3 regions of the Bradyrhizobium sp. SZCCHNRI3043 genome follow, and region 1 is predicted to be linked to each of the others. Evidence: predicted binding sites of a transcription regulator. Region 1 holds the regulator's gene; each other region holds the start of a gene.

The links. Region 1 encodes LexA, which represses DNA repair genes until DNA is damaged. Its sites were predicted from a motif close to TGTTCNNNNTGTGTTCNG; they were not measured.
Region 2: QX124_RS12435 (helicase-related protein) is a predicted target of LexA. The motif match lies at 7,676-7,693, and genes of this name have one in related genera.
Region 3: QX124_RS30660 (DNA recombination protein RmuC) is a predicted target of LexA. The motif match lies at 3,578-3,595, and genes of this name have one in related genera.

What each region holds. Positions count from the first base shown of each region.
Region 1 is NZ_JAUHID010000014.1:31,859-41,714, forward strand. It holds gene QX124_RS23530 (MBL fold metallo-hydrolase) at 1-727, opposite strand, end outside; gene QX124_RS23535 (LysR family transcriptional regulator) at 812-1,765, shown strand; gene glp (gephyrin-like molybdotransferase Glp) at 1,998-3,209, shown strand; gene lexA (transcriptional repressor LexA) at 3,416-4,114, shown strand; gene QX124_RS23550 (hypothetical protein) at 4,374-4,814, shown strand; gene QX124_RS23555 (hypothetical protein) at 5,038-5,256, shown strand; gene QX124_RS23560 (ComEC/Rec2 family competence protein) at 5,211-7,502, opposite strand; gene QX124_RS23565 (hypothetical protein) at 7,642-7,854, shown strand; gene QX124_RS23570 (glutamine--tRNA ligase/YqeY domain fusion protein) at 7,876-9,564, opposite strand; gene gltX (glutamate--tRNA ligase) at 9,701-9,856, shown strand, end outside.
Region 2 is NZ_JAUHID010000004.1:293,396-303,251, forward strand. It holds gene QX124_RS12385 (ABC transporter permease) at 1-124, shown strand, start outside; gene QX124_RS12390 (ABC transporter ATP-binding protein) at 129-1,739, shown strand; gene QX124_RS12395 (hypothetical protein) at 1,990-2,178, shown strand; gene rpsU (30S ribosomal protein S21) at 2,234-2,557, opposite strand; gene QX124_RS12405 (cold-shock protein) at 3,014-3,220, shown strand; gene QX124_RS12410 (transcriptional regulator) at 3,348-3,584, shown strand; gene QX124_RS12415 (hypothetical protein) at 3,647-3,991, shown strand; gene QX124_RS12420 (DUF2235 domain-containing protein) at 4,052-5,314, opposite strand; gene rpmB (50S ribosomal protein L28) at 5,656-5,964, opposite strand; gene QX124_RS12430 (DUF3108 domain-containing protein) at 6,606-7,385, shown strand; gene QX124_RS12435 (helicase-related protein) at 7,834-9,856, shown strand, end outside.
Region 3 is NZ_JAUHID010000029.1:17,069-26,924, reverse strand. It holds gene QX124_RS30680 (HAMP domain-containing methyl-accepting chemotaxis protein) at 1-842, opposite strand, end outside; gene truA (tRNA pseudouridine(38-40) synthase TruA) at 997-1,734, opposite strand; gene fmt (methionyl-tRNA formyltransferase) at 1,852-2,787, opposite strand; gene def (peptide deformylase) at 2,929-3,456, opposite strand; gene QX124_RS30660 (DNA recombination protein RmuC) at 3,626-4,858, shown strand; gene QX124_RS30655 (AmpG family muropeptide MFS transporter) at 4,902-6,287, shown strand; gene QX124_RS30650 (hypothetical protein) at 6,491-6,916, opposite strand; gene recR (recombination mediator RecR) at 6,937-7,536, opposite strand; gene QX124_RS30640 (YbaB/EbfC family nucleoid-associated protein) at 7,562-7,882, opposite strand; gene QX124_RS30635 (DNA polymerase III subunit gamma/tau) at 7,986-9,824, opposite strand.

The DNA.
Region 1 (9,856 bases):
CGCCCCAGAACAGCGCGCGCTCGCCACGCGAGGTGAGGCTGATGCAGGCGTGATCGATGCTGTGACCAGGGCTCGGCAGATAGCGGAAGCCATCCACGACCTCGCTGCCATCGACCGTGATCTCACGCGCGAGGCCGGCCTCGACGATCGGCAGCACGCTGTCTTCGTAGACCCCTGGCAGCGGCGGATGCAGCATGCGACCGAGACCGGCCGCATCCCTGATCGCGGCATCCGAGCCGTCAGCGGCCGACAGTGCCGCCAGATAGGCGCGCTCGCGGCCTGAGAAAACGTACCGGGCGTTCGGAAACACCGGCGTCCAACGGCCATCGGCAAGCTGCGTATTCCACCCCACATGATCCGCGTGCAGATGCGTCATCAAGACGAGATCGACATCGCCAGGGGCGACGCCGGCCGCCCGCAGCCGGTCGAGAAACGGCTCGTTCAAGCGATGCAGAACTGCTGCGCCGGGCCGCTCCTTGTCATTGCCGGTGGCCGTGTCGATCAGGACCACCCGCTCCGGCGTCCGCACCAGCCAGCTATGGATGCTCAGGCGCAACGATCCCGTGTGCGGATCGACCGATCCCGGCCCCACCTGGCCTCGTTCCCGAACGATGCTGTCTGCTTCTACGCCCGGAAACAAAAACTCGCCCTCGACCGCATCGAGGCCGATCTCGAAGATCCTGGTGATGGTGGCGTCTCCGACGCGATAGGTCGTGATGTCCTGCATGTCTGGCGGCCTCGATCCGAACGGTGGTCTTGTCTGGGCCGAGATCTAGGACTAGGTCATACATTCCTCAAATCGATCCAGCTCATGCAGTCCATCGATCACTTCGATCTTCGCTCCTTCGACCTCAATCTGCTGGTCGCGTTCGACGCGCTCATGCAGGAGCGCAGCGTGACGCGCGCGGCCGCACGCCTCAAGGTGGGTCAGCCTGCGATGAGCCATACGCTGTCGACGCTTCGCGTGCTGCTGCAGGACGAGCTGTTCGTCCGCGTCGGCGCCGTCATGCAGCCGACGCCAAAGGCTGCGGTGCTCGCCGGGCCGGTTCGGGCGGCGCTGGGGCAGATGCAGGCAGCGCTGCATGCCGCACCGGAGTTCGACCCGGCGACCGAGCAGCGCACCATCCGCCTGGGATTTTCAAGTGAGGTCGAGCTGCTGCTGATCCCCGAGCTCACCGCGGTGCTCCGTCGAACGGCGCCCGGCGTGCGGCTTCTCAGCCGGCCGACCGAGCGTAACGAAGTGCATCGCCTGCTCGACGATGGCGCCTTGGATGTCGCGGTCGGCTGCTTCGAGGCCGTGGCGCAGCGGCACAGATCGCAATTCCTGTTCGAGCAGGCTCTGAGCTGCGTCTACAATCCAAAGCGCATCGCGATGAAAACGCCGATCAGCCTCGCCGACTATCTGTCGCTTCCGCACGCGCTGGTGACGCTGACCAACAGCCTGCAGGGCTGTCTGGAGGCGGCGCTGGATGAGATCGGGACCGAGCTCAACGTGGTCTCGGCCTCCTCGGAATTCCTCAGCGTGCTGGCGACGGTCGCCGCATCACCGGTAATCACGACGATACCGACCAGGATGGCAAGGCTCTACGGGCCGCGGTTTGGGCTGGCGCTCTGTCCCGCGCCGTTGAAGCTGCGGCTGCCGGCCGTCTCGATGGTCTGGCCGCTGCAGCTCGATCGTGATGCAGCATCGGTCTGGCTGCGGAACATGGTGGCGGACATCCTGCACACGACCGAGCGAGCAGCCTGTCGCGCGGCTGCGGGATAGAACGCGGGGCGGGAGCTAATCGGAACGGCGCATCGGCCAACGCCTTGGCACCGCGGTCGACCTTCTGCGCACTGATTGCAAGGTTTCTCGCGCGATCGTGAGGCAGCGGCCCGGACGCGGCCCACATCAGACGATCAGAAGGCAGGAAGCGGCCTGAGCCCTTGGCCGAGCCGTGCGCGTTCGGTTAGAAGGCGACTCATTCGATCTGCCGTCTCCGTCCGAAGGAACTCTCATGGCCCTGATGCCGGTGTCCGATGCGTTGTCCGCCGTGCTCGCCGGCGCCGAGCCGCTGGCCGAGGAGCTGGTGACGCTGGACGAGGCGTTTCACCGCATCCTGGCGCGGGACCTCGCGGCGCTGCGGACGCAGCCGCCCGAGGCGATGTCGGCGATGGACGGCTACGCCGTGCGCGCGGCGGACGCAGCCCAGGCCAAGGTGCGGCTGAGGGTGATCGGCGAGGTCGCGGCGGGGCGGCCGTTCGATCGCGTGGTCGGACCCGGCGAGGCGGCGCGCATCTTCACTGGTGGCGTTGTCCCTGAGGGCGCCGACGCGGTGGTGATCCAGGAGGACACGATCGCCGAAGATGGCCATGTCGTGATCAACGAGGCGGCCATCAAGGGCCGGCACATTCGGCCCGCGGGCGTCGACTTCCACCAGGGCATGGTGCTGCTGAAGGCGGGCCGCCGGCTCAGCGACCGCGACCTGTCGCTGGCGGCCAGCATGAATCATCCGGCACTGCCGGTGCGGCGCCGGCCGAAGGTGGCGCTGCTCGCCACCGGCGACGAGCTGGTGATGCCGGGCTCGACGCCCGGCCCGGGCCAGATCGTCTATTCCAACGGCTACGCCCTGCGGGCGCTGGTGCGCAGCGAGGGCGCGACACCGATCGATCTCGGCACCGCCGCGGATACGATGGAGGCCACGATCGCCGGGATCCGGCGGGCGCGCGAGGCCAAGGCCGACATCCTGATCACGACCGGCGGCGCCTCGGTCGGCGATCACGACCTGGTCAAGAAGGCGCTCGAAGCCGAGGGCGTCGAGATGGCGTTCTGGAAGATCGCGATGCGGCCGGGCAAGCCGATGATGCACGGACGGCTCGGCGACATGAGGGTGATCGGACTGCCCGGCAATCCGGTGTCGTCCTATGTCTGCGCCATCCTGTTCCTGGTGCCGCTGATTCGGCGGCTGCTCGGCCGCGACGAAGCTCGCATGCCACGCGAGACCGCCCTGCTCGGCCGCGAGCTGGGGGCCAACGATTCGCGCGAGGACTATCTTCGGGCGCGGCTCGAGGAGCGCGCCGACGGCACCCTGATCGCAACGCCGGTGACCCAGCAGGATTCGTCGCTGCTCGGCAATCTCGCGCTCTCGCAGGCGCTGGTGATCCGGCGGGCGTTTGCGCCGAAGGCCGCCGCCGGCAGCCCGTGCGAGATCCTGCGCCTGCCGAGCTAGGCCGTTTCCCCCGGCAAAGCCCGGCCCGTTCACTACAATTTAAGGATTGCGGAACACACATCGAACATATAGTGTCCGTTCATGATTTGTTTTTAGTATGTTGCGGGCGACGCGATGATGGTCCGACTCCAAGGCGCTCTCAGCCGGTTTGTGCTCAAGGCGCAGCTCCTGGACTCGGACGACAACAAACTGGGGACCAGGTCGAGATGCTGACGCGCAAACAGTACGAACTTCTGCGGTTCATCAACGAGCGGCTCAAGGAAGCCGGCGTGCCGCCGTCCTTCGACGAGATGAAGGATGCGCTCGATCTGCGCTCGAAGTCCGGCATTCATCGCCTGATCACGGCGCTCGAGGAGCGCGGCTTCATCCGCCGGCTGCCCAACCGCGCCCGCGCGATCGAGGTGATCAAGCTGCCCGAGCTGTCACAGGCCGCCAACAACCGCCGCGGCTTCACCCCATCGGTGATCGAGGGCAATCTCGGCAAGGTGCGCACCAGCACTCCCGCGCTGGACGATGGCGAGCGCCCCGTTGCGGTGCCGGTGATGGGCCGCATCGCCGCCGGTACCCCGATCGAGGCGCTACAGACGCGCAGCCACACCATCAGCGTGCCCGCCGACATGCTCGGCAACGGCGATCACTATGCGCTCGAGGTGCGCGGCGACTCCATGGTCGATGCCGGCATCCTCGACGGCGACATGGCGCTGATCCAGCGCAACGAGACCGCCGACACCGGCGACATCGTGGTAGCGCTGATCGACGATGAGGAAGCGACGTTGAAGCGCTTCCGCCGCCGCGGCGCATCGATCGCGCTGGAGCCGGCCAACACCGCCTACGAGGTCCGCATCCTGCCGCCGAACCGGGTGAAGATCCAAGGCAAGCTGGTCGGGCTGTATCGCAAGTACTGATCGCGGACGCGATCGGTCGATCGGCGACGGGCGCACGCGCTTCGCCGCCGATCGAAATTGGTCACACGCGAATGCACCTCAGGATGTGCAGCGCGGCATGCTCAAACGCTTGTGATCGCCCGCGGGCGCACGCGGTGCAGATCAGCGCAGAATTGCCGTGAAGCGCGCGCTAACATCACCATCGATGTCCACTCTGATAGAGGCCTGCGCCTGTCCGGGGGGAGCGTGGGTCGGCTATCTCTCAACGAGGAGCGATCCGATGTGTGACTACAGCCTCCATGCGGTTGCGTCCCGTCCCGCCAAGGTCGGCGAGACGTTGATCTCGATGACCTTCCGCGGCACCGCCACCCGCGGCTTCGCCCTCGAGAGCGAGCCGACCGTCGCCGTCTGCATGCTGCCCGGCACCGAGTTGGCATTTGTCGAGGACGTCCGCTACGACAGCCGCTGGCTCTGGACCCGGACGATCCGCGAGCGCGTCGCGAAGTTCAACAGCATCGAGACGCACATCCCCGATCGCCATCACGACGCGATCGAATTCGCCGACGGCCGCCACGTGCTGGTGACCCAGCTCTGCGAGGGCCAGCGCGTCACCGTGCTACAATTGCCGGTCAGCAAGCAGCCGGCCGAGCGCCGCCCGGGCATGGCGGAGGACGTTCCGGCTTCGCAGGCCACACCGATTCGCCGCATCAGCATCACCTGAGCGCCTGCGCGTCCGCATTTCTCTCGGTCATGAGCGAGCTTTCGGCCGGGGGAGATTTGGTTTCTGCAAGCGCAAGGTCCTTTCGGGCGAACCTCACGCTCCGGCATCGCATCGAATAGGAACGACATCCCTCGGCCGGCATTGTGTGCCGGGGGAGCTTGCCGCCGCGGTCAACAAGATCGATTGGAACAAGGCCGACCGGATCACCGAGCCCGGCCGCTACATGCTTGCGTTCGGATGGCTAACGGTCACGGTTGATGACATCGCCGTCTGGCAACGATATCCGGGCGCTGCGTTCACGCTGGTCGAAGGTCCCTCGCTGTTCGATGGACCCGACGACACCGAGTATCATCTCAGCACGTTGTATCATCTCAGCACGTTCGAGCTGTCCGGCGCTCAATCCTGCTCGCCCTGCTCCGTCTCCGGCGGCGTCGCGTCCTGAAGCCGCGACACCGGCGCACGCGGCGTCAGCGTCGTGTCGAACTCGCCGGCCTCGGCGGGCGCCGGCCACCACGGGCGGTCGGTGCCGCCGGCGCGCACCGGCGTGACGGAGAAGCCGGTGCCCCGCTGCACCAGCATCAAGGCGCCCTGCTGCTGCAGGCGCTGGCGATCGATGACGGCCGCCGCGCAGGATGACGGCGCGGCGCGCGCGGTGACGATCAGCGCGGCACGGGCGCAATCATCGTCGAGCGCCTCGGCGCGCAGGGTCAAGGCGGCGAATCGGCCGTCGACCATCGCGACCACGCAGCCCGCCTCGTCGCAGGAGACGCCATCGGCGAGCGATGAATCCGCCGGCAGCCGGGCATCGGCGTCGGCCGCGAGCCACTCCTTGGTGGCGAACACGTCCTTGCCGGTGCGCATCACATGCAGGCGTCCGTCACGACCGCGCACCGCCACCGCACGCCCATCGCCGGCGATCAGGACATCGGGCAGCGGCGTCGTGGCGGCCCACGCGGTGGCCACCACGAGCCCGACGGCACCCGACCAGCGCAGCGGTGTGCGCAGCAGGCCGATCAGGATGACGCCGAGGCTGGCCAGGATCAGCGGACCGATGCCGAAGCCCGGGATGCGCCCGACCGCGCCAGGCAGCGCCGCCACCCAGCGCGTCACCGCGATCATCCAGTCGATGCCGAGGCCCATCAGCGTCCACCAGGGACCGTCGAGCCCGAACGGCGCCGCCAGCAGGCCGAGCAGTCCGGCGGGCATCACCAGCACCGAAACCACCGGCATCGCCGCGAGATTGGCGAGCACGCCATAGGGCGTGACGCGATGGAAGTGGAACGCGGCATAGGGCGTGGTCGCAAGCCCCGCGATCAGCGAGGCCAGCAGCAGCATCGCGAGCTCGCGGCCGCCCCACAGCGCGATGCGCTGCGTCGTGGAGCTGTCCGGCGTCGCAAACAGTTTGGGCAGGCCGAACTGCACCAGCGCGACCAGGCCGAGCGTCGCCGCGAACGACATCTGGAAGCTCGGATGCACCAGCGCTTCGGGTGCCGCGATCAGCACGATCATCGCCGCGACCGCGAGCGTGCGGAAGGTGACGGCGCGGCGATCGACCATGACCGCGATCAGCACCACGGCCGTCATGAAGAACGATCTCTGCGTCGCGACCTCCGCGCCCGACAGCAGCAGGTAGAACGCCGCCGCGACCAGCGCCGCCGCGGCCGCCCATTTCTTGATCGGATGGCTCACGGTCAGACCTGGGATCAGCGCCAGCAGCGCGCGCACGGCGAAGAACACGACGCCGGCGACGACGGCCATGTGATAGCCTGAGATCGACAGCACGTGGCCGAGGCCGGAGACGAACATCGCATCGTTGACATCGGGCGTGATGGCGTCGCGCCGGCCGGTCAGCAGCGCGGTGGCGATGGCGCGCTCATCGTCCGTCAGACGGGCGCGGATGCGTGCGTCGATCGCATCGCGCAGGCCCTGCATGGCCGCCGCATAGCCCAGGCCGAAGCCGGCGGCCTGCGGCGGCGTCGCCGTCGTGATCGCGCCCATCACGAAGCCGGAGGCGCCGATGCCCTGGAAGAACATGTCGCGCGCGAAGTCGTAGGATCCCGGCCGCACCGGGGCCATCGGCGGCAGCAGCCGCGCCTTGAGCTGCACGAAGCTGCCGACCTCGGGCGCCGTGCCCTTACGCACCGCGAGCCGCACGCGCGCGAGGCTGATGCTGCTGCGCTGGCTCTCCATCGCGGCGACGCGCAGCACGATCCGATCGCTGCGTTCGCGGATGTCGCGCGCCTCGACGAAGCCGGACAGCGCCACCGAATACAACGGCCGCGCCAGCACCGGATGTGCGACACGCGCGGTCTTGATGGTCGCCGCGGCAAAGCCGCACGCTGCAGCTGCGATCATCACGGCAACCGGAAACATCCGATGCCGCCGCATCATGATGGCGACGATGCAGAGCAGCGCCGCGGTGGTGGCGGCGATCCAGAGCACCGGCTCGTGATCGGCGGTGAAGTACAGCGCGATGCCGGCCCCGAACGCCACCGGCACCCAGGGCAGCAGCCGGCCCGCCCCGGCCTCCTCGACCGCCCAGCTCTTCAGGCGGGCGGCGAATGCCGACGACGCGCCGGACCCGATCGCGGGCCAGCCGCCGGCCAGCGCGCCGCGCGGCGGCCAGACATCGGCCATCGCGCCCGCGATCCCGCGACGCCCTCCCGGCGGCCTGACCGGCTCCGCCATTGCCCACACCACCCGTTACTTCACGGGCATGGAGGCTAGCGAAACCACGGGGAATCCGACTAGCGGAACGGAACGAGAATCCAATCCCGGTGCCGGGAACGTCATTGGAACTTTCGGCACCGCACGGGCTTATGCGGGTATGGACCACCATGACAATGACGATCCCTTTGCCGACCTCGCGCTCGACACGGCGATCCACCTGCGCTGGACGTTGCGGGACATCAAGGCCCACCGGCTCACGCTCTCCCCCGTCGCCGACGATGATCTCTCGCTCCTCGCGGAGCGCGGCCTGGTGGAGGTCAGCGATGGCGTGCCAACGCTGACCGAGGCCGGCCTCGCAGCGATCAATTGAGCTGCGGCTGCGGTCCCCATCTCATCCCTTCGCGACCTCCTTCGCAAAGGTGTCGCGCAGGCCGATGGTGCGGTTGAACACGAGCTTGTCGGGCGTCGAATCCGGATCGCGGACGAAGTAGCCCTGGCGCTCGAATTGCATCGGCGCGTCCGAATTGCTCTCGGCGATCGCCGGCTCGATGCGCGCGTCGGTCAGGACCTCGAGCGAGTTGGGATTGAGATCGGCGGTGAAGTCGGCCGCATTGGGGCTCGGATTGGCGAACAGCTGGTTGTAGAGGCGGATCTCGGCGGTCAGCGACTGCGCAGCGGGCAGCCAGTGCATCGTCGCCTTGACCTTGCGTCCATCCGGCGCGTTGCCGCCCTTGGTCGCGGGATCATAGGTGCAACGCAGCTCGACGATCTCGCCGGCGTCGTTCTTGATGACGTCGCGGCACTTGATGAAATAGGCGTAGCGCAGCCGCACCTCGTTGCCCGGCGACAGCCGGAAGAACTTCTTCGGCGGGTTCTCCATGAAGTCGTCCTGCTCGATATAGAGCTCGCGGCCGAAGGCGATCCTGCGCGTGCCGGCTGCGGGATCGTCGGGGTGGTTGATCGCATCGAGCTCCTCGACCTGGCCTTCCGGATAATTCTCGATCACTACCTTCAGCGGCCGCAGCACGGCCATCCGACGCAGCGCCGTGCGGTTCAGCTCCTCACGAATGCAGAATTCGAGCATGCCGACGTCGACGATGCTGTTGGCCTTGGCGATGCCGATGCGCTTGATGAACTCGCGCACCGCAGCCGGCGGCACGCCGCGCCGCTTCAGGCCGGCGATGGTCGGCATGCGTGGATCGTTCCAGCCTGAGACATGGCCGTCCTGCACCAGCCGCGTCAGCACGCGCTTCGACAGCAGCGTGTAGGTCAGGTTGAGCCGCGCGAACTCGTACTGGTGCGGATGCGACGGCACCGGCAGCTTGTCCAGGAACCAATCGTAGAGCGGCCGGTGGTCCTCGAACTCGAGCGTGCAGATCGAGTGCGTCACGCCCTCGATCGCGTCCGACTGCCCGTGGGCGTAGTCGTAGCTCGGATAGATCTTCCAGGCGTCGCCGGTGCGCGGGTGATGGGCGTGCATGATCCGGTACAGCACGGGGTCGCGCAGGTTGATGTTGCCGGCGGCCATGTCGATCTTGGCGCGCAGCACGCGCGCGCCGTTCGGGAATTCGCCGGCCTTCATGCGCCGGAACAGGTCGAGATTCTCCTCGACCGTGCGGTCGCGGAACGGGCTGTTCTTGCCGGGCTCGGTGAGCGTGCCGCGCGACAGGCGGATCTCCTCCTGCGACTGGTCGTCGACATAGGCGAGCCCGGCCTTGATCAGCCCTTCCGCCCAATCGTAGAGCCGCTCGAAATAATCCGAAGCGAAGAACAGGTTGTCGCCCCAGTCATAGCCGAGCCAGCGCACGTCGGCCTGGATGGAATCGATATATTCCTGCTCTTCCTTGGTCGGATTGGTGTCATCGAAGCGCAGATTGCAGCGGCCGCCGAACTCCTGGGCAATGCCGAAGTTGAGACCGATCGACTTGGCATGGCCGATATGCAGGTAGCCGTTCGGCTCCGGCGGGAACCGGGTGACGATCGTCTTGTGCCTGCCGCTGTCGAGATCGGCCTGGACGATGTCGCGGATGAAGTCGCGCCCTGCCTCTGCCGTCGTCGCCGTGTCTGTCGTCGTGGTCATCAAGAATATCCTGCTCCGGAATTTGGCAGCCTATCTGCCAAATCCGCTTCCCCCAAGGAAGGCTTTAGTTATGCGATAGGCCTGCTATACACCCCCCGCCCTTCATAGCCCCTGCCTGGATTTCGTGCTGCCGCCCATGACCTCCCCGATCGTCACGCGCTTTGCCCCCTCCCCGACCGGCTTTCTCCACATCGGAGGCGCCCGGACGGCCCTGTTCAACTGGCTGTATGCGCGGGGCCGCGGCGGCAAGATGCTGCTGCGGATCGAGGACACCGACCGTGAGCGCTCGACC
Region 2 (9,856 bases), on a different contig from region 1:
TCAGGCGTGGTGGATCACGGTGTTTCCTGGCGTCGCGATCCTGCTGTCGGTGCTCGGCCTCAATCTGATCGGCGAGGGGCTGAACGATGCGCTCAACCCGCGCCTGTCGCGCGAGGGCAGGTGAGAAGATGGCCGATCCCGTCGTTGCCATCAGGAACCTCCGTATCGCCTTGCCGACGGGCGCAGAGCGCGCCCATGCGGTCGACGGCGTCTCGTTCGATCTCGCCGCCGGCAAAATCGTCTGCGTGGTCGGCGAATCCGGCTCGGGCAAGTCGATGTGCGCGCATGCGCTGCTCGGCCTGCTACCGGATACTGTCAGAGTCGAAAGCGGCGAGATCCGCTTCGAGGGACGCGACCTGCTTGCCGTCGATGCCGAAGGCTGGCGCGATCTGCGCGGCCGCCGCATCGCCATGGTGTTCCAGGAGCCGATGACCGCGCTCAATCCGCTGATGCGGATCGGCGAGCAACTGATGGAGGTGTTCGAAGCGCATGATCTGCTGAGCCCCCGGGAGCGCCGCGCCAAGGCGCTGGCGCTGGCGCGTGAGGTCGGGCTGCCAGATCCGGAGCGGATCATCCGCGCCTATCCGCATCAGCTCTCCGGCGGCCAGCGCCAGCGGGCGATGATCGCGATGGCACTCGCGCTCGAGCCGGCCGTGCTCGTCGCGGACGAGCCGACCACCGCGCTCGACGTCACGACCCAGGCGCAGATCCTCAAGCTGATCCGCAACCTGCAGGCCAGCCACAACATGGCGGTGATGTTCATCACCCATGATTTCGGCGTCGTCGCCGATATCGCCGACCAGGTCGTGGTGCTGCGTCATGGCAGGGTGGTGGAGGAGGGCACGGCCGCCGCCGTGCTCGGCCATCCGCAGCATGACTACACCAAGGCGCTGCTCGCCGCCGTGCCGTCGTTCGATCCGCCGCCACGGCAATCACGCGAGGATGCGCCTCGGGCGGTGGAGGTGATCGGCCTCGACAAGACATATGTGACGCCGACCGGCTGGTTCCGTCCGAAGCGCGAGACGCGCGCGGCGCATGCGGTCAATTTCGCAATCCACCAGGGCGAGACGCTCGGACTCGTCGGCGAGTCCGGCTCGGGGAAGTCATCCGTTGCGCGTCTGGTGATGCGGCTGATCGAGGCCGATCGCGGCACGGTGCGGATCGGCGATGTCGATCTCACGGCGCTGGACGGCCGCGCATTGCGCGCGCAGCGTCATCGCATCCAGATGATCTTCCAGGATCCGTTCGCCTCGCTCAACCCGCGCCGCAAGGTCGGCCGCATCATCGCCGACGGCATGGTCGCCCGCGGCACCGCGCTCGACGCAGCGCTGAAACGCGCGCAGGAATTGCTCGGCATGGTCGGGCTCGACGCCGGCGCCATCGGCCGCTACCCGCATGAATTCTCCGGCGGCCAGCGTCAGCGCATCGGCATTGCGCGCGCGCTCGCGCTCGATCCGGAGATCATCGTCGCGGATGAAGCGGTGTCGGCGCTCGACGTGTCCGTCCAGGCGCAGGTGCTGCGGCTGCTGGAAGATTTGAAGGCGCGCCTTGGTCTGTCGATGCTGTTCATCACGCATGACCTGCGGGTGGCCGCGCAGATCTGCGATCGGATCGCCGTCATGCAGAAGGGCGAGATCGTCGAGCTGAAGCCGACCGCGGCGCTGTTCGCCAATCCCGAACACGTCTATACGCGCGAGCTGCTCGCTGCCGTGCCCGGCCGCAAGCACGGGATGGCGTGATTGTGCGTAAGCCGTCGGCCGGTCGGAACGATGGAGCACCGGGTCGGGTTCAATTCCTTGCAACATCTTCGGCGTATTTGGATTATAATAGGAAGGGCCCCCGATGAGGCCGCAGGGTGGTCGTCCAAGCCGGTCCGCGCCAAGACAGCGGGCTCCGCCTACCCGAGGCCGTCATTGAACCGTGCCCATGCTATGCCAGTCTCGACAGGATGTCGCAGCGGCGTTCACCATTCCAACGAGGACTGTCATCATGTCGGAGCGCAAGCCAACGGCCGCCGTGCGCGAGGCTCACAAGGCCTTCAAGCCGGCCGAGCCGCCGAGGAGTGACTATGAAAAGGCTCAGACCGCGTTCGATCAGAACCGCGAGCGACTGAAGGCCGAGCGCCTGGCGCGCGAAGCGGCCGACAACGCCGGTAAACAACCGAAAAAGCTGGCGTGAACGCCAGCCTCTTTCCGTCGGGTCCGTCGTTTTCGGCGGACATGCCGTCGTTCGCTCAGCTGCGCGGCGTTGCAGAGGTGAGTGAATCCCGCGGCCGATCACGATCGGGGCGCGTCGAGGTCGTGGAGGGCAGCACGCCCGGCCGCGACGCAGGTACCTTCTTGACCGGCGCAGGCAGCAGGCCTTCGCGGATGGCCAGCTTGCGCGCGACTTTGCGTTGGCGCCTGATCGCATCGGATTTCTCGCGCGTCTTGCGTTCCGATGGCTTCTCATAGGATCTGCGGCGCTTCATCTCGCGGAATACGCCTTCGCGCTGCATCTTCCGCTTCAGGATGCGCAACGCCTTCTCGACGTCGTTGTCACGAACAAGAACCTGCAAAAGTGTCCTCCTTGTCTTCATCTCTATCGATGAAATTAGGTTGGCGAAGCCGATCAGCGCTGCGGCGGGGGAGCGGCGCGCTCAGCAGAGCGGCGTCAATGAAACGTGTTGCTCACAATGTGATGAGCACAATACGTGCGAGACACGATGATCCCCTTCGTCGGAAGGCGGGAGCACGAGTGTCTCTCAGCCATCGATGGCCAGGCCGTTACCGATGGTCCAGTGAAGATAAGGGCAATTTGCTGATATTGCCAGCGTGAGCCGACTCACGGTTCCGGCTCTCGGCAAACTATATTTGCCCCGTGGCCTTGTATTCCCCCAGAAAATCTCTACCTTGAGGTAGTTCGATTAGCCGCTGTGCCTTTCTGAATGTGCCTGTGGGCTATTTCCAAAAGTCATCGCTCAGTTGAATGAGGATCGCGTGATGGTCGCGCGATTAATGATTTGGAGATAGACATGCAGGGTACCGTCAAGTGGTTCAACGGCCAGAAGGGCTTTGGTTTCATTCAGCCGGAGGATGGCGGGAACGACGTGTTCGTTCACATCAGCGCGGTTGAACGCGCTGGTCTCGCTGGCTTGGCTGAAGGCCAGAAAGTCAGTTTTGAGGTCAAGACGGACAAGATGCGCGGTAAAACCAGCGCAGAAAATCTCGCGCTGGTCTGATCGTACTGATCTGACGTCTTGGGCCATTTCACGGATGTACTGAAATGGCTGGTTTGCCCGCTCGATCCTGTATTGAGCGGGCTTTCTGCGTCTCGACGGTAACCCGCATCTCCGGAAGGATCAGTCGATGGCCACCAAGAGGATGTCAGAACGCTCCCCCGAAAGCATTGCGCGGTCAGAGCGCCAGCGCGTCGCCGCCGAGGACGGGGCGAAGGCGCGCGCCGAATGGGACCAGCGCGCGATGGCGGTCCGCAAGAACATGGAGCGGCTGCGCGTGTTGCGGCTCGCCAAGGAAGCGGAAGCTGCGCAAGCGGGTCCTGTTGCTGCGCCTGCGCCGAAGCGGCGGAAGAAGGTCGCTCGCTAGGGCTGCTTCATCTCGCCTTCCGACGTCGGCTGCCCGGTGGAACTATCGGAACTTCAGATCCGTTGCTGGTGCTCGAACAAACGGGCGATCCATGCCTGATCATTACGCCTCAACCGCGTCCCGCGTACAGATCCGACCTTCGTACCGAGGAGGCTGACGTGGCCAAGTTGACAGCTACAGACGTTCGCATTGCAAAGGACGAGACGCAGCGTGGAGGCCAGACGATCGCATTTGCGCTTGCAATCGGCGCTACGCGGCAGGTCTGTCATCTCGAGACCTGCTTCGGCACACGCAATCAGGCGTTCGCTTATCTGCAGCGAAACCGCACGGCGTTCGAGCAGATGGCGCGCGAGCAGTTCGCCCGTGGCGAGGTGACCGACGGCGTCATCCATCTGCGCATGATCTGAGGCGATCCGCCACGCGCGAGCCTCCGAAGACGCTGCCCGACGCGCTACGCGCCGTTGCTGCTACTCCGCCTTCTGTTTGACCGGAAGCGGGACGCGCTCATAGGACGCGGGCAGATTGACGGGCCGGTAGTCCTGCGATTCCGCGATCCGCATCAGCACGCTCTCGTGGATGAACGCGCCCTCGGGAATGAAGCGCGGCTCGCAATTCGGAATGTAGAATCCGAAACGCGCCTTGCGCTCCGGCCATTCCTTGTACGTCGCGCTCTTCGGCAGCCATTCGAGCAGCCGCCAGGCCGGCCTCATCGAATCGTGCAGGGGGCCCTGGATGCTCGGCGCCACATAGGAGAACGGGCTGTTCTTGCGCTGCACGCCCCAGGCGAGCTGGTTCACCGTGCGCGGATTGACCGCCAGCCCCGCCTCGACCGCCTCGTCGATCATCCACAGCAGCGGATACTTCGAGACCGCCGATTGCGCCTCGGGATAACCGCCGCCGACGTCGCAATGTACGCCGGCGAACCACACCTGCTTGGCGTCCTGCGGTCCCGCATGCGCCTTGTTGAAGCGGTTCGGCGTGAAGGTCTGCGGCATGTTCCACGGCTTCAGCCGGAACATGCAGCGCCGTTCGTCGATCGCAGCGGCCTGCCGGAAAATCTTCACGCTCGGGTTCTCGATCGAGAAGGCGAGCTCCTCGAGGCTGGGGAGGGCGAGGAACCGGTCGGTGCGCGGCACGATGACGCTGGCCACCGTGTCCCACACGCCGACGAAATGGATCGTTGGCCAGCGTGTCGAGGTGATGCGCGCGAATTGCGCGGCCTGGTCGTCGCGGCTCTCGGGAATCGGCCCTTCCTCCTCGGTGCTCTCGACCTCGGTGGTGATGCCGCGTCCGGCCTTCGGATTGTCGGAGGAGTACTTCTTGTAGGCGATCACGCCCGAGCCGGCGAGATTGATCTGATCGGGCGAGATCAGCCCGACCTTGTGGATCAGTCCGGCAAGCACGCGCACGGTGTAGGCGCCGCGTGAGAAGCCGAACATGAAGATGCGGTCGCCTTGCTGGTAATGCGTGGCGAGGAAGCAGTAGGCCCTGATGATGTTGTCGTCGAGGCCGTACCCGGTGGCGAGCCCCAGCACCATGTTGAAATTGGCCCTGAAGCGATGCCAGCTGTCCGGCTGTGTCAGGGTGCCGACGCCGGGATCGTAGAACACGGCCTGGAGCGGCGTCGTCTTGTCGGTCTTGCGCAGGCAGCGATAGAGCTTGAGCACGTTCGAGATGTTTTCGCTGATCTCGTTGCCGGTGCCGTCGCAGCAGATGACAATATTCTTCATGACAAAGGAATGTCCGCGATAATGCTACCGCAACGAGTGTAGAGCATCGGGCTGGTGTTGGGGAGGTCGGTTCCTATGGCACTTCGTCTGGGTCGCTGTTGCGCGCCGCGCGACGGACATAGCGAAGTGATTGAATGGCGCCGCCGTACGAACGGATGGTCACTCGACGTGTCCGGTCGCCCCGCGCCGGCTGCCGTGTCCAGAGTTGTCGGCTGGTCACGGCATCCGCAAGCAAAACGGCCGGATCTCTCGATCCGGCCGTTTCGATATCTCGCTTCGCTCGAAGCCCCGCCTGTGACGCGTCCGGCTTCTGCATCAATCGTGGATTTCGGCTTGCTCTCTCAGCTCGCCTTGGCGACCGGGGCAGCGTCCGCCGCTTTCTTCTCGATGGCGCGCTTCAGCTCCAGCGCGCGCGGCGACAGCGCCGCAGCGTTAGCCTTGAGCAGATAGGCGTCGAGGCCGCCATTGTGGTCGACGCTCTTGAGCGCGTTGGTCGAGACGCGCAGGCGCACGTTGCGGCCGAGTACATCCGAGATAAAGGTCACGTTGCACAGGTTCGGCAGGAAGCGCCGCTTGGTCTTGATGTTGGAGTGGCTGACCTTGTGGCCAACCTGGGGGCCCTTGGCCGTCAGTTCACAGCGCCGCGACATGGCAGTAAATCCTCTCTCATCCCCGCACCCTTCGTCCGCCTGTGTCGGCGGGCCGCGGGGGTCCAAAACTCGTCCAGCTCGTCTCTGGGAGATGCGGTCCTATAGGGGGGATGCGGCTTTTCGTCAAGGTTTTGAGGGATGGGGCCGGTGGCCCCTTAGCCACGCGCCGAATCGCAGGGCTGCCTCGCTTCACGGCGGCGGTATTTGCACCCGCGGCACGGCGTCCGGCCATAGGCGTCCGCATGGCCGTTTTTCTCTGAAAGACGTCGTACAATCAACATCATAGCCGATCGCCGGAGACCACATAAAGGGCGTATTCGGGCGTGATGAGTGGACGTTCGCGCGATGGCGCGTCAAACCGGCCCGTCGAGCCCCGGCGGATTGCAGGGGCTCACGGGGAGTTGGGCCGCCCGATGCGGCTTCGCCGGAAGCGGAGCCGGACGTAAAGCGCTGGACAATCGGCCAGGATGTGACCGGTTCGCGTTGTTCAGGAGCGTTTTTGGCGTAAGTAACAGCAGTGGCGCGGCACAGGGGCCGGGGCCCGACAAGCGGATCGGCAGGACCATTTCGACGTGACCAACAGCACGGCCTTCTTCCGTTTCCGGCGCCTGGCGGTGGCCGGCTCCATCGCGGCGCTCCTGCTGCTGGCCCCCCACGGCGCCCGAGCACAGGCCCGGCTGGACGCCCAATATGAGGCTTCGCTGGCTGGCATCCCCGTCGGCAAGGGCACCTGGGCGGTCGAAATCGGGGATGATCAGTATGGCGCCGCAGCTCAGGGCGGCACCGCGGGCCTGCTCAAGAGCTTCTCCCAAGGATCGGGCACCGGGTCGGTGCAGGGACGCGTCGTCAACGGCGCTCTGGTCGGGCAGAGCTACCAGGCCTCGACCACCACGGGAAAGAAGTCCGAGCAGATCCGCATCAATCTGCAGAACGGCACCGTGAAGGATTTCGCCATCGAGCCGACGCCGCCGGTCGATCCCGACCGCATTCCGGTAACGGATGCCCACAAGCGCGGCGTGCTCGATCCGATGACGGCCTCGCTGGTGCGGGTGCCGGGCAATGGCGAGCTGCTGTCGCCGGACTCGTGCCGCGGCGCTGCGCCCGTGTTCGACGGCCGCATGCGCTACGAGCTCAAGCTCGACTACAAGCGCATGGAGAACGTCAAGGCGGACAAAGGCTATCGTGGTCCGGCGCTGGTCTGCGCGGTCTACTTCACGCCGGTCGCGGGTTACATCCCGGACCGGCCGGTGATCAAATATCTCGCCCAGGCCCGCAACATGGAGATCTTCTTCGTGCCGCTCGCGGGCACGCGCATCCTGGTGCCGTTCCGGGTCGTGATTCCGACCTCTTTCGGCAAGGCGATGCTCGAGGCGACCTCCTTCATCACCCAGGCCTCGCCGCACGTCGCGAAAACGCAGTAGCGCGCGGCGGAATCCTCGTTGTCCGGCCGGCGCCGTCATTGCGAGGCCGCCCGGAAAGCCAGCACGTGTGATCCGGCGCGCGGCCTGAACGACGGCTCGCGTGAATCCGTTTGACTCTTCGCCGATTCTGATTCGACTCGGGCCTGCTCGAAACAGCGCCAGTTCCCTCGCGAAAGCGTTGCTTGTCGAGACTGTGAAAACTTGATCTAGTGCTGCCTTGATCGCGCGGCGCGAGATGTTGCGGTGAACGAAGCCGGAAAGGCGCTGGAGTCAGCGATTCGGGCGTGATTCGTTCTCAAGGCGTTCCGAAGCTTAAGCTGCGTCCCTATATGCGTAGCAATGTGACACAGGTGTGAGGATCGCAGCCTCTCAGAACGACGATAATTCCAGCATCCATCGCGCCTGACCCGCGCGCCTGCAACGCCGGCCTCGAGACCCAATTTAACGAATGGCTTTTTCGTCTTCTTCGGCAGCCTCGCCTTTCGAGCGCGCGTCCGACCGTGCTCCCGGAAGCGGCGTCACCGCCGTGCTCGGCCCCACCAACACCGGCAAGACGCATCTGGCGATCGAGCGCATGCTCGCGCATTCCTCCGGCATCATCGGACTGCCGCTGCGGCTGCTCGCGCGCGAGGTCTACAACAAGATCGCTGATCGCGTCGGCAGCGAGGCCGTTGCGCTGATCACCGGCGAGGAGAAGATCAAGCCGAAGAACCCGCGCTACTGGGTGTCGACCGTCGAGGCGATGCCCAGGGATCTCGACGTGTCGTTCCTCGCCGTCGACGAGATCCAGATCGCCGCCGATCTCGAGCGCGGCCACGTCTTCACCGACCGCATCCTCAACCGGCGGGGCCGCGACGAGACGCTGCTGCTCGGGGCTGCGACGATGCGCCCCATCATCGAGCGGCTGCTGCCGGGCGTATCGACCGTGACGCGGCCGCGGCTGTCGCAGCTCGAATTCGCCGGCGACCGCAAGATCACGCGACAGCCGCGCCGGACTGCCATCGTGGCCTTCTCGGCCGACGAGGTCTACGCCATCGCCGAGCTGATCCGCCGCCAGCATGGCGGCGCCGCCGTGGTCCTGGGATCGCTGTCGCCGCGAACCCGCAACGCGCAGGTGGCGATGTTCCAGAACGGCGACGTCGACTATCTCGTCGCCACCGACGCGATCGGCATGGGGCTCAACCTCGACGTCGACCACGTCGCCTTCGCGTCCGACCGCAAATATGACGGCTATCAGTTCCGCCGGCTCACGCCGTCGGAGTTTGCCCAGATCGCGGGCCGTGCCGGACGGGCGACGCGCAACGGCACGTTCGGCACCACCGGGCGTTGTGCGCCGTTCGAGCCCGAGCTGGTCAATGCGCTCCAGAACCACACCTTCGATACCGTGAAGGTGCTGCAATGGCGGAACTCCAGGCTTGATTTCGCGTCCTTGAGCGCGCTTCAGGTCTCATTGGCGATCGCGCCGGGGCATGAGGCGCTGACGCGCGCGCCGATCGCGGAGGATCTGCGCGTGCTCGATCATGCCGCGCGCGACGCCGAGGTGCGCGACATGGCGCATGGCGCGGCCGCGGTCGAGCGTCTCTGGGAAACCTGCCAGATCCCCGATTATCGCAGGCTGTCGCCGGCCGCCCATGCGGAGCTGGTGACCACCGTGTTCGGCTTCCTGATGCAGAAGGGGCGTATTCCGGACGCCTGGTACGCCGCACAGGTCGATCAGGCCGACCGCGTCGATGGCGACATCGACACGCTGTCGGGGCGGATTGCACAGATTCGTACCTGGACCTTCGTGGCCAACCGGCCAGACTGGCTGCGCGACCCTGATTATTGGCAGGGGATTACCCGCGAGCTCGAAAATAAATTGTCAGACGCCCTTCATGAACGGCTCACGGAGCGTTTCGTTGATCGTCGTACCAGTGTATTGATGCGGCGCCTGCGGGAGAACAGTGTTTTGAATACGGAAATCGGCAAGACCGGCGAAGTGATCGTTGAAGGGCACGCGATCGGCCGTCTGGATGGATTCACCTTCGCGCCCGACGCCGCCGAAGCCGGCTCGGAGGCCAAGGCCTTGCAGGCTGCTGCCCAGAAGGCGCTGGCCGGCGAGATCGAGGCGCGCGCCGAGAAGCTGTCCAGCGCGCCCGACGAGCACATCGTGCTCACCGCCGACGGCACGGTGCGCTGGACCGGCGACGCGGTCGCGAAGCTGGTCGCGGCCGACGACGCTCTGCATCCGCGCCTTCGCATCATCGCCGACGAGCGGCTGACGGGTGCTGCGCGCGACAAGGTGCAGGCGCGGCTCGATCTCTGGCTGAAGACGCATATCGAGAAGCTGCTCGGCCCGCTGTTCGAATTGTCCAAGGCCGAGGACATCACCGGTATCGGCCGCGGCATCGCGTTCCAACTGGTGGAGGCGCTCGGCGTCATCGAGCGCGCCAAGATCGCGGCCGAGATGAAGGATCTCGACCAGCCGTCGC
Region 3 (9,856 bases), on a different contig from region 1:
AATACGGACCGCAGGAACTGGTCGGGATCGAGCTCGAGCACCTTGCCCCGGTTCGGCGCCACCTGCGACGAATAGAACTCGCCGCCGCGGGCCCAATAGCCATTCTCGACCTCGGTCAGGGCCGCGAAGATCGGCTTCTGGTTGATCTCTGCGGCAGCGAGCTTGGCCGTCGTCCAGATGCGCTCGATGCGTCCCTTGAACGTCGCGAGCGCCTCGGCCGGTTCACCCGCCATCGGCTGCTTGGTCGCGATCATGCGAACGAACGTCGTCGTGGCGCGACCGGCCCAGTCGCGCAAATCCCAGCCGATCACGGCAAGACGCGCGGCCTGGCCGACCGCTGGATTGGCCGCATTGATCCGGCGCACGATCACGTCGACATGGCTGCCGGTCGTTTCCTGGATCGTGAACATCTGCGGCACGTAATCACGGACGATTGCTTCGGATCGCGCCGCCTTGGCCTGCGCGACGGCATCGAGAGCGGCCCCGCGCGTCGCACGCAATTTCTGCTGGATCGAGTCCAGCGCGGCGGTGTCTTCACTCAGCAGCGCCAGGCTGCGCGCCTTGGCGAAGGCGTCGTCAGAGCCTTGAAGTATCTTCTGCAGCGCGGCCAGCTCGTCCGAGTTCGCCGGATTCGGCGACGCCAGGCGTGGATTGACCATGGCGCGCTCGAGGTTCAGCTTTTCCGGCAGCCGCAGCATGGCGGCCAGCAGCTGCGTATCACGGCCTGCCGTCCTCGCGGCCTGCAGCGAGGTCAGCTGCTGCCAGGCGAACAACATGGTTGCGAGCAGGCCGATGACGGCCCCGAGCAGCAAAGAGAGCAGGAAGACTTGACGAATGCGCACGATCGACCTCGCTGGACAGCAGCCTGAGGTCCGGATAGCAGCGAGGGCTTCAATTTGGAGTTAATGAATCCTGTCCCTTACTCCCGAAACGACTACTCATTAGGATAATCATTGGCAGCTAATAGCGATTCGCGGGTTCCACTGCAGAACAATCTCAATAGTCGACTTTCACGAGATAGAGGCCTTCCGGCGGCGCGACGACGCCACAGGCGGCGCGATTGCGCGCGGCGAGCGCGGCAGCGAGATCATCGGCGCTCCAGCGGCCCTGCCCGACCCACACCAGCGAGCCAACCATCGAGCGCACCTGGCTGTGCAGATAGGAGCGTGCGGAGGTGAGGATGGTGATGGCATCGCCGTCCCTGACGACGTCGAGCTGATCGAGCGTCTTCTCCGGCGATTTTGCCTGACATTCCGTGTCGCGGAAAGTCGTGAAATCATGCTTGCCGATCAGCCGCTGGGCCGCCGCGTGCATCGCGTCCGAGTCGAGCCGCTGCGGCACGCGCCAGACGCGGCCGACCTCGAGCGCGAGATTGGAGCGGCGGTTGACGATGCGATAGCGATAGTGCCGCCTGCGGGCGGAGAAGCGTGCTTCGAAGGTGTCGGGAACGATCTCGGCGTCGAGCACCGCGATCGGGTTGGGCCGCAGATGCGCGTTGAGCGCGTCGCGCAATTTGTCGGGCCGGAATTCTTTCTCAACGTCGCAATGCGCGACCTGACCGGTGGCGTGGACGCCGGCATCGGTGCGCCCCGAGCCATGCACCCGGGTCGGCACGCCACAGGTCGCCTGCACCGCCGCTTCGAGCGCGCCCTGCACCGACGGCAAGGTCGCCTGCAGTTGCCAGCCGCAGTACGGCGCGCCGTCATATTCGATGGTGAGCTTGTAGCGGGGCATCTGACCCGATCGAGTTTTGCCGTCATTGCCGGGCTCGACCCGGCAATCCATCCCTGGACGAAGCTTGTTCTTGAGATGGATGCGCGGGTCAAGCCCGCGCATGACGAGATGAGGTGGTCAGCCGAAACGCAGGCCCGGCGCGATACGGGTGCCGCGCAGGAAATCCGCGGCCTTCATGGGACCCTTGCCGGCGCGCTGTAGCTCGGTGACGCGGATGGCGCCGTCGGCGCAGGCGATGGTGAGCTGCTCGTCAAGAACGGCGCCCGGCTCGCCCCCGCCGTCGGCAAGCGCGCAGCGCAGGATCTTCAAGCGGACCGCTTCGCCATCAAGCGTGAACTCACTCCAGGCGCCAGGAAATGGCGACAGGCCGTGGATGTGCCGCAGCACCGCGTGGGCCGGCTTCGTCCAGTCGATCCGCGCCTCGGCCTTCTCGATCTTGGCGGCGTAGGTGACGCCTTCCTCTGCCTGCTTCGTCAGCGTCAGCCCGCCGCGCTCTAGCGCCGCCATCGCACGCACCATGAGATCGGCGCCGATCCGCGACAGGCGGTCGTGCAGATCGGACGCCGTCATCGCGTCGGTGATCGCAAGGCGCTCGGCCATCGCGACATCGCCGGTGTCGAGCCCGACATCCATCTTCATCACCATGACGCCGGACTCGGCATCACCCGCCATGATCGCGCGGTTGATAGGCGCGGCACCGCGCCAGCGCGGCAGCAGGGAAGCGTGGAGATTGTAGCAGCCGAGCTTGGGCGTATCGAGAATGGCTTGGGGAAGGATCATGCCGTAGGCGACGACCACGGCCGCATCGGCCTGATGAGCCTGAAACTCGGCCAAGGCCTCCTCGGTCTTCAGCGTCTTCGGCGTGAACACGGCAATGCCGAGCCGGCGCGCCTCGGTCTCGACCGGCGTCGGCTGCAGCGCGAGGCCGCGGCGGCCGCCGGGTTTCGGCGCGCGCGTATAGACCGCCGCGATCTCGTGGCCGTGGCCGGCGAGTTCGAGCAGGGTCGGCACGGCGAAATCCGGCGTGCCCATGAAGATCAGGCGAAGCGGCATCTGGTGGAAGATCCTGCATTGCCGAATCCTCCGCGTCATGGCCGGGCTTGTCCCGGCCATCCACGTCGAGCTGCCTGTAACGCGCGGCGAGACGTGGATGCCCGGGTCAAGCCCGGGCATGACGGAGGAGAGAGTTGATCGTTACTCGCTGGCGCGCTTGGCGGCCTTGGTGAACTTCTTCATCACGCGGTCGCGCTTCAGCTTCGACAGATAGTCGATGAACAGCACGCCGTTGAGATGATCGATCTCATGCTGGATGCAGGTGGCGTAGAGCCCCTCGGCATCCTCCTCGCGGACCACCCCGTCGAGATCGATGAACCGCACGCGCACGCGCGCCGGCCGCTCGACCTCCTCGTAATATTCGGGGATCGACAGGCAGCCTTCCTCGTAGACCGACAGCTCGTCCGACTTGGCGACGATCTCCGGATTGATGAAGACGCGCGGCTCGCGCTTGCCTTCCCCGTTCACGTCGGGCTTGGCCAGATCCATGGTGATGACGCGCAGCGGCTGCGCGACCTGGATCGCTGCGAGCCCGATGCCCGGCGCGTCATACATGGTCTGGAACATGTCGTCGACCAGCTGCCGGATCTCCAGCGTGACCTTCTCGACCGGCTTGGACACCAGCCGCAACTGCCGGTCCGGCAGGATGATGATTTCTCTTAGGGACATGGCGCGCGATTTAAGCCGCGGAACCGGCGCGGTCAATGTGATGGCTCGCGGTTAAGACTTCACTAACCATGAATTTCAACGTTTCGTTAACCATGATTCTTAACGTGCCCTTAACCATAATTGTTCTCTCTTCGTTCGCGAGCTTGCGCGAATCGGATAGACGGGGGTGATGACCGTCAGCCAATCCCTCAATCCTGTCGTCGTCATCATCGGCGACCTGCCCATCAGGGCGAGCGATGCGCTGATCGGATTCGGCGTACTGGTGCTGCTACTGCTCGTGATCATCGTGGCCGCCGTGGCCCGCTCCGGACGGCGCGGCGCGGAGCTCGCCGCCCAGCAGGCGATGCGGGCTGACGAGCTCGAACAACGGTTCGGCGAGATGATCCGCGTCCAGAGCGAGGCCTCCGGCCGGGTCGACGCGATGGCCCAGCTGCTCGCCGGCCGTCAGGTGGACCTGGCCCGCAGCGTGAACGAACGGCTCGATGCGGTCACCCACCGCGTCGGACAGTCGATGGAGCAGAGCACGCGCCACACAATGGATAGTCTGCGCGTGCTGCACGAGCGCCTCGGCATCATCGACAACGCCCATCGTGATCTCAGCGAGCTGACGACGCAAGTGACGACCTTGCGCGACGTCCTCGCCAACAAACAGTCGCGCGGCGCCTTCGGCCAGGCGCGCATGGAGGCGATCGTCCAGGACGGGCTTCCGAAGGGCAGCTACGCGTTTCAGCACACGCTCGCCAGCGGCAAGCGGCCCGACTGCGTCGTGTTCCTGCCCGATTCGCGACCGCTGTGCATCGACGCCAAGTTTCCGCTGGAAGCCGTGACCGCACTGCACGACGCCGTGACCGAGGAGGAGAAGCGCGCCGCGGCGCAGCGGCTGCGCACCGACGTGCTCCGCCACGTCAATGACATTGCCGAGAAGTACCTCGTGGTCGGCGAGACGCAGGACACGGCGCTGATGTTCGTGCCGTCGGAATCGGTCTATGCCGAGATCCATGACGGCTTCGATGACGTGATCCAGCGAGCCTATCGCGCGCGCGTCGTGCTGGTGTCGCCATCGCTGCTGATGCTCGCGATCCAGGTCATGCAGCAGATCATGAAGGATGCGCGCATCCGCGACGCCGCCGACCAGATCCGCAACGAGGTGATCCATCTCGGCGACGATCTCGGCCGCCTGCGCGAGCGCGTGCTCAAACTGCAGAAGCATTTCGGCGATGTCGGCGAGGACATCCGCCAGATCCTCATTTCCGCCGACAAGATCGAGAAGCGCGCCGCCCGCATCGAGGAGCTCGATTTCAGCAAGCAGGATTCGCCGGTGGACTCACCACGCATCGCGCCGGTTACCGGCACGACGCCGGATCTGTTTCCGCTGGCGGGACGCGTGCAGGTGGGGGAGTGATGGTGGCGTCGCGAAGGCCGTTCAAATCTGCTACCACCCGCCCATGACCGCACCTGACGCCGCTTCCGAGATCCCTGCTGCCGCTCCAAAGCCCGGCGCTGCCAAACCCGCCCCCACCTGGCGCGAGAGCATGGCCGTCTACTTGCAGCCGCGCGTGCTCGTGGTGCTGTTCCTCGGCTTCTCGTCGGGACTGCCGCTGGCGTTGTCCGGCTCGACGCTTCAGATCTGGATGCGTGAGCTCGGCGTCGATCTCGGCACGATCGGGCTGTTCGCCCTCGTCGGAACGCCTTACACGCTGAAATTCCTTTGGGCGCCGCTGGTGGACGCGCTGCACGTGCCGCTGCTCACGCGCGCGTTTGGACGGCGGCGCGGCTGGCTGGTGTTCGCACAGCTGCTCTTGATCGGCGCCATCCTGCTGCTGGCGCTCACCGATCCGGCACATGCGCCGTTCATGGTGGCGCTGGCCGCGCTGCTGGTCGCCGCGATGTCGGCGACCCAGGACATCGTGGTCGATGCCTTCCGCGTCGAGAGCCTGCCGGAGAGCGAGCAGGCCGCGGGCATGGCGGCGTATGTCGCCGCCTATCGCATCGGCATGCTGGTCTCGACCGCCGGCGCACTGGTGGTGGTCAGTGCATTCGAGAACTCGGGGCTGACGCGTCCGTCGTCCTGGATGTGGGGCTATGTTGCGATGGCCGTACTGGTGCTGATCGGCACGATCACGGCCCTCGCGGCGACCGAGCCGGCCCAGTCGCAGCAGGCGGAGGCCGCGATGGGTGCGGACACCGCGCTCACCCGCGTGATGCATGCGGCTGCCGGAGCCTTCGTCGAGTTCCTCGGCCGACGTGATGCGCTCACGGCGCTAGCCTTCGTCGTGCTGTTCAAGTTCACCGACGCCTTCTCCGGCACGATGACCGCGCCGTTCGTGATCGATCTCGGCTTCAGCAAGGTCGACTACGCCGCGATTGTGAAAGGCGTGGGCCTCGCCGCGACGCTCGCCGGCGGCTTTGCCGGCGGCTTCGTCGCGCGACGCTATTCGCTCGCGACGAGTCTCTGGATCGGCGGCATGGTGCAGGCGCTGGCGAACCTCTCGTTCTCCTGGCTTGCGATCGTCGGAGTCAATCAATGGGCACTGGCGCTGGCGATCTCGGCGGAAAACTTCACCAGCGCGGTCGGCACCGTGATCTTCGTCGCCTATCTCTCCGCGCTGTGTCAGAACCCGCTGCACACCGCCACCCAATATGCACTGCTGACCGCGCTCGCCGCGGTCGGGCGCACCTATTTGTCGTCAGGCGCCGGCTACGTGGCGAAGGCGACCGGCTGGCCGCTGTTCTTCGTGATCTGCGTGCTGGTCGCGATCCCGAGCCTCGTGCTGCTCGCCTGGCTGCAGCGGCGCGGACATTTCGACCAGTTGGGGCCAGTGAAGGTGTAGCTGCGCCTCACATTCGACCGTCGTCACCCACCACCGGGTGTCGTCTTCGACGAGCCCGATGACAGGCTCCGACGGGTGACCCAGTATTCCAGAGACGTCAGCCATCGACCGAGCAGCCGCGGGGTACTGGATCGCCCGGTCGAGCCGGGCGCTGACAGCGGAAAGTCAGGACGCCGCGCTCGCGTGGACGGCCCAATCAGGTCTCACCGCTTCACTAAGCTCCACTTGGTCACGACCGCCTCGCTCATCTGTCCCGCATCCTGGGCGCAGGCGATCTCGTCGACCTTGACCGCGATCTGCTTGCCGAGCAGACCCTTGAGCTGCGACGCCTGCGCCGTGTTCGCGGTGACGAGCTGGAACGTCTCCGGGCCGGTCTCCAGGTTGCACAGCCCGCTCGGCGGCGGCAGGCGGCGCGGCTCGCTCGTGATCTGATAGGCGGCGGACGGCTGGCCCGGCTTGGCGCCTTTGAGCTTGAGCGCGTTCAGCTCTCCCGACAGCACGTCACCGGCATTGAGCGGCTTGCCCGCCTTCTGCGCCGCCTCGCTTTGCTGCGCCAGCACTGACGGCGCCGAGAGCGCCGCCAGAATCGCGCCCAAAGCCAGCCGTTTGCCGAATCCGCGTTTCGTCATCATTCCACTTCCGTCTGTGCTTAGAACAAGGTCCGCTGCCGCATCGCGGCCGAGAGCGTGCCTTCGTCGAGATAGTCGAGCTCGCCGCCGACCGGCACGCCATGTGCCAGCCGCGTGACCTTGACGTTCGCCTCCTGCAGGAGGTCGGTGATGTAGTGCGCGGTGGTCTGGCCGTCGACCGTCGCATTCAAAGCGAGGATGATCTCGGACACCTCGGGCGCATGCGCGCGCTGCACCAGCGCATCGATGGTGAGATCCTGCGGGCCGACGCCATCGAGCGGCGACAGCGTGCCGCCGAGCACGTGATAGCGGCCGTTGGAGGCCTTGGCGCGCTCCAGCGCCCAGAGGTCGGCGACGTCGGCGACGACGACGATCATCGCCGGATCGCGACGCGGATCGGTGCACACGGTGCACGGGCTTTGCGTATCGATGTTGCCGCAGGTCTTGCAGACCTGGATGCGATCGATCGCGACCTGCAGCGCCGAGGCAAGCGGCACCATCAGCGCCTCGCGCTTCTTGATCAGATGCAGCGCGGCGCGCCGCGCCGAGCGCGGTCCGAGGCCGGGCAGGCGCGCAAGCAGTTGGATAAGGCGTTCGATCTCGGGACCGGCGACGGCCATCAGTTCACGAATGTCATCAGGTCAACTAACCGAAACCGAAGCCCGGCGGCAGGCCGAGCTTGCCGGTGATGGCCTGCATCTTCTCCTGCATCGCGGCTTCCGCCTTGCGCCGCGCATCGCCATGCGCCGTGACCAGCAGGTCCTCCAGGATCTCGGCCTCCTCCGGCTTGAGCAGCGACGGATCGATCTTGACGCTCTTCACGTCCATCTTGGCGGTCATGCGCACGGCAACCAGACCGCCGCCCGAGATGCCCTCGACCTCGACGTTGCCGAGTTCCTCCTGCATCTCCTGCATCTTCGTCTGCAGCTGCGCCGCCTGTTTCATCATGCCGAGAAAGTCAGCCATCGGAGCACCTCATCATCAGCCATCTTGTTGAGCATGATCTCCGCGCAAACGCCTTTGGCGTTTGTCGCGAGGAAAACCGGTTTCCACTTTTCCGGATCATGCTCTAGAAATCATCATCGTCGGACTCGTCAGGCGGCTCGACAGCACTGGCGTCCGATTCGGGCGGCTCGGGGGCGAGCCGGCGCACTTCGACCACCTTGGTGCCCGGGAACCGCGCCAGGATCTCCTGCACGCGCGGATCGGCCTCCGCCGCCGCCTCGCGCTCGCTCTTGGCGCGCAGATTCTGCTCGCGCAAGGTCGCCTGGCCCGGCTCGTTGGAAACGATCACCGTCCAGCGCCGGCCGGTCCAGTCCTCCAGCTTGCGCCCGAGGTTCGAGACAAGCGAGCGCTGCGCCGTCCGTTCCAGCGCGATCTCCAGCCGTCCCTCCTCGAAGCGGACCAGCCGCACGTCCATCTCGAGCGCGCTCTTGGTGATCAGGTCACGGTTCTTGCCGGCCAGCGCGACGAGTTCCTGAAAGCTCCCTATGCGCAGTGCGGGCTGGTCCTGTGATGCCGGCGACGGCTGCGATGACATCGCCTGCGGGCGCATCGAACCGCCGACCGCGGCGAGCGTCGGGCCTTGCGCGCGCGGCGCCTGCATCGGCGCCGACGTCATCACAGGCGGCGCCCCCGCGCTCATGCCGGATGCCGGCGCAGGGCGCGCCCCGCCGCCGTTCGTGACGATCGGCGAGCCACCACCGCTCTGCTCGATCATGCGAATGGCTTCGTCGGGTGTCGGCAGATCGGCCGCGTAGGCGATGCGCACCAGCACCATTTCCGCCGCTGCAGCCGGGCGCGTCGCGCCTTGTGTCTCGGCGATGCCCTTCAGCAGCATCTGCCACATCCGCGACAGCACCCGCATCGACAGCTTGGTGGCGAAGTCGCGCGCGCGCAGCCGCTCGGTCTCGCTGAAGGCGACGTTGTCGGCCGTGGCCGGCACGACCTTCACCCGGGTGACGAAGTTCACGAACTCGGCCAGATCCGACAGCACGACCACGGGGTCGGCGCCGACGTCATATTGCTCGCGGAATTCCTTGAAGGCGGCGGCAATGTCGCCGCTGGCGAGATGGTGGAACAGGTCGATCACGCGGGTGCGATCGGCGAGGCCGAGCATCTGCCGGACATCGTCGGCGCGGACCTCGCCGGCGCTGTGCGCGATCGCCTGATCGAGCAGCGACAACGAATCGCGCACCGAGCCTTCGGCGGCGCGCGCGATGATGCCGAGCGCCTCGGGCTCGATCGTCACGCCTTCCTTGGTCGCGATGCCCTGGAGATGCTTCATCAGCACCTCGGCCTCGACCCGGCGCAGATCGAAGCGCTGACAGCGCGACAGCACCGTCACCGGCACCTTGCGGATCTCGGTGGTGGCGAACACGAACTTGGCGTGCTCCGGCGGCTCCTCCAGCGTCTTCAGGAAGGCGTTGAACGCCGCCGTCGACAGCATGTGGACTTCGTCGATGATGTAGACCTTGTAGCGCGCGCTGGCCGGCGCATAGCGGACGCTGTCATTGATCTGGCGGACGTCGTCGACGCCGGTATGGGACGCCGCGTCCATCTCGAGGATGTCCATGTGCCGGCTTTCCATGATCGCCTGGCAATGGGTGCCGAGCACCGGCATGTGGATGGTCGGCCCCTTCACCGAGCCGTCCGGCAGCTCGTAATTCAATGCGCGGGCGAGAATGCGGGCGGTGGTCGTCTTGCCGACGCCGCGGACGCCGGTCAGAATCCAGGCCTGCGGAATCCGGCCGGTCTCGAACGCGTTCGAGACCGTGCGCACCACGGCCTCCTGGCCGATCAGATCTGCGAAGCTGGCGGGGCGGTATTTGCGCGCCAGCACCCGGTAGGGCTTGGCGGGAGCGTCGGCGCTGTCAGGCGGAACAGGTGGGGCGCCAGCGTCGGTCATCGAGCGATCCGCAAGTGAGTATTCCAGGCCGG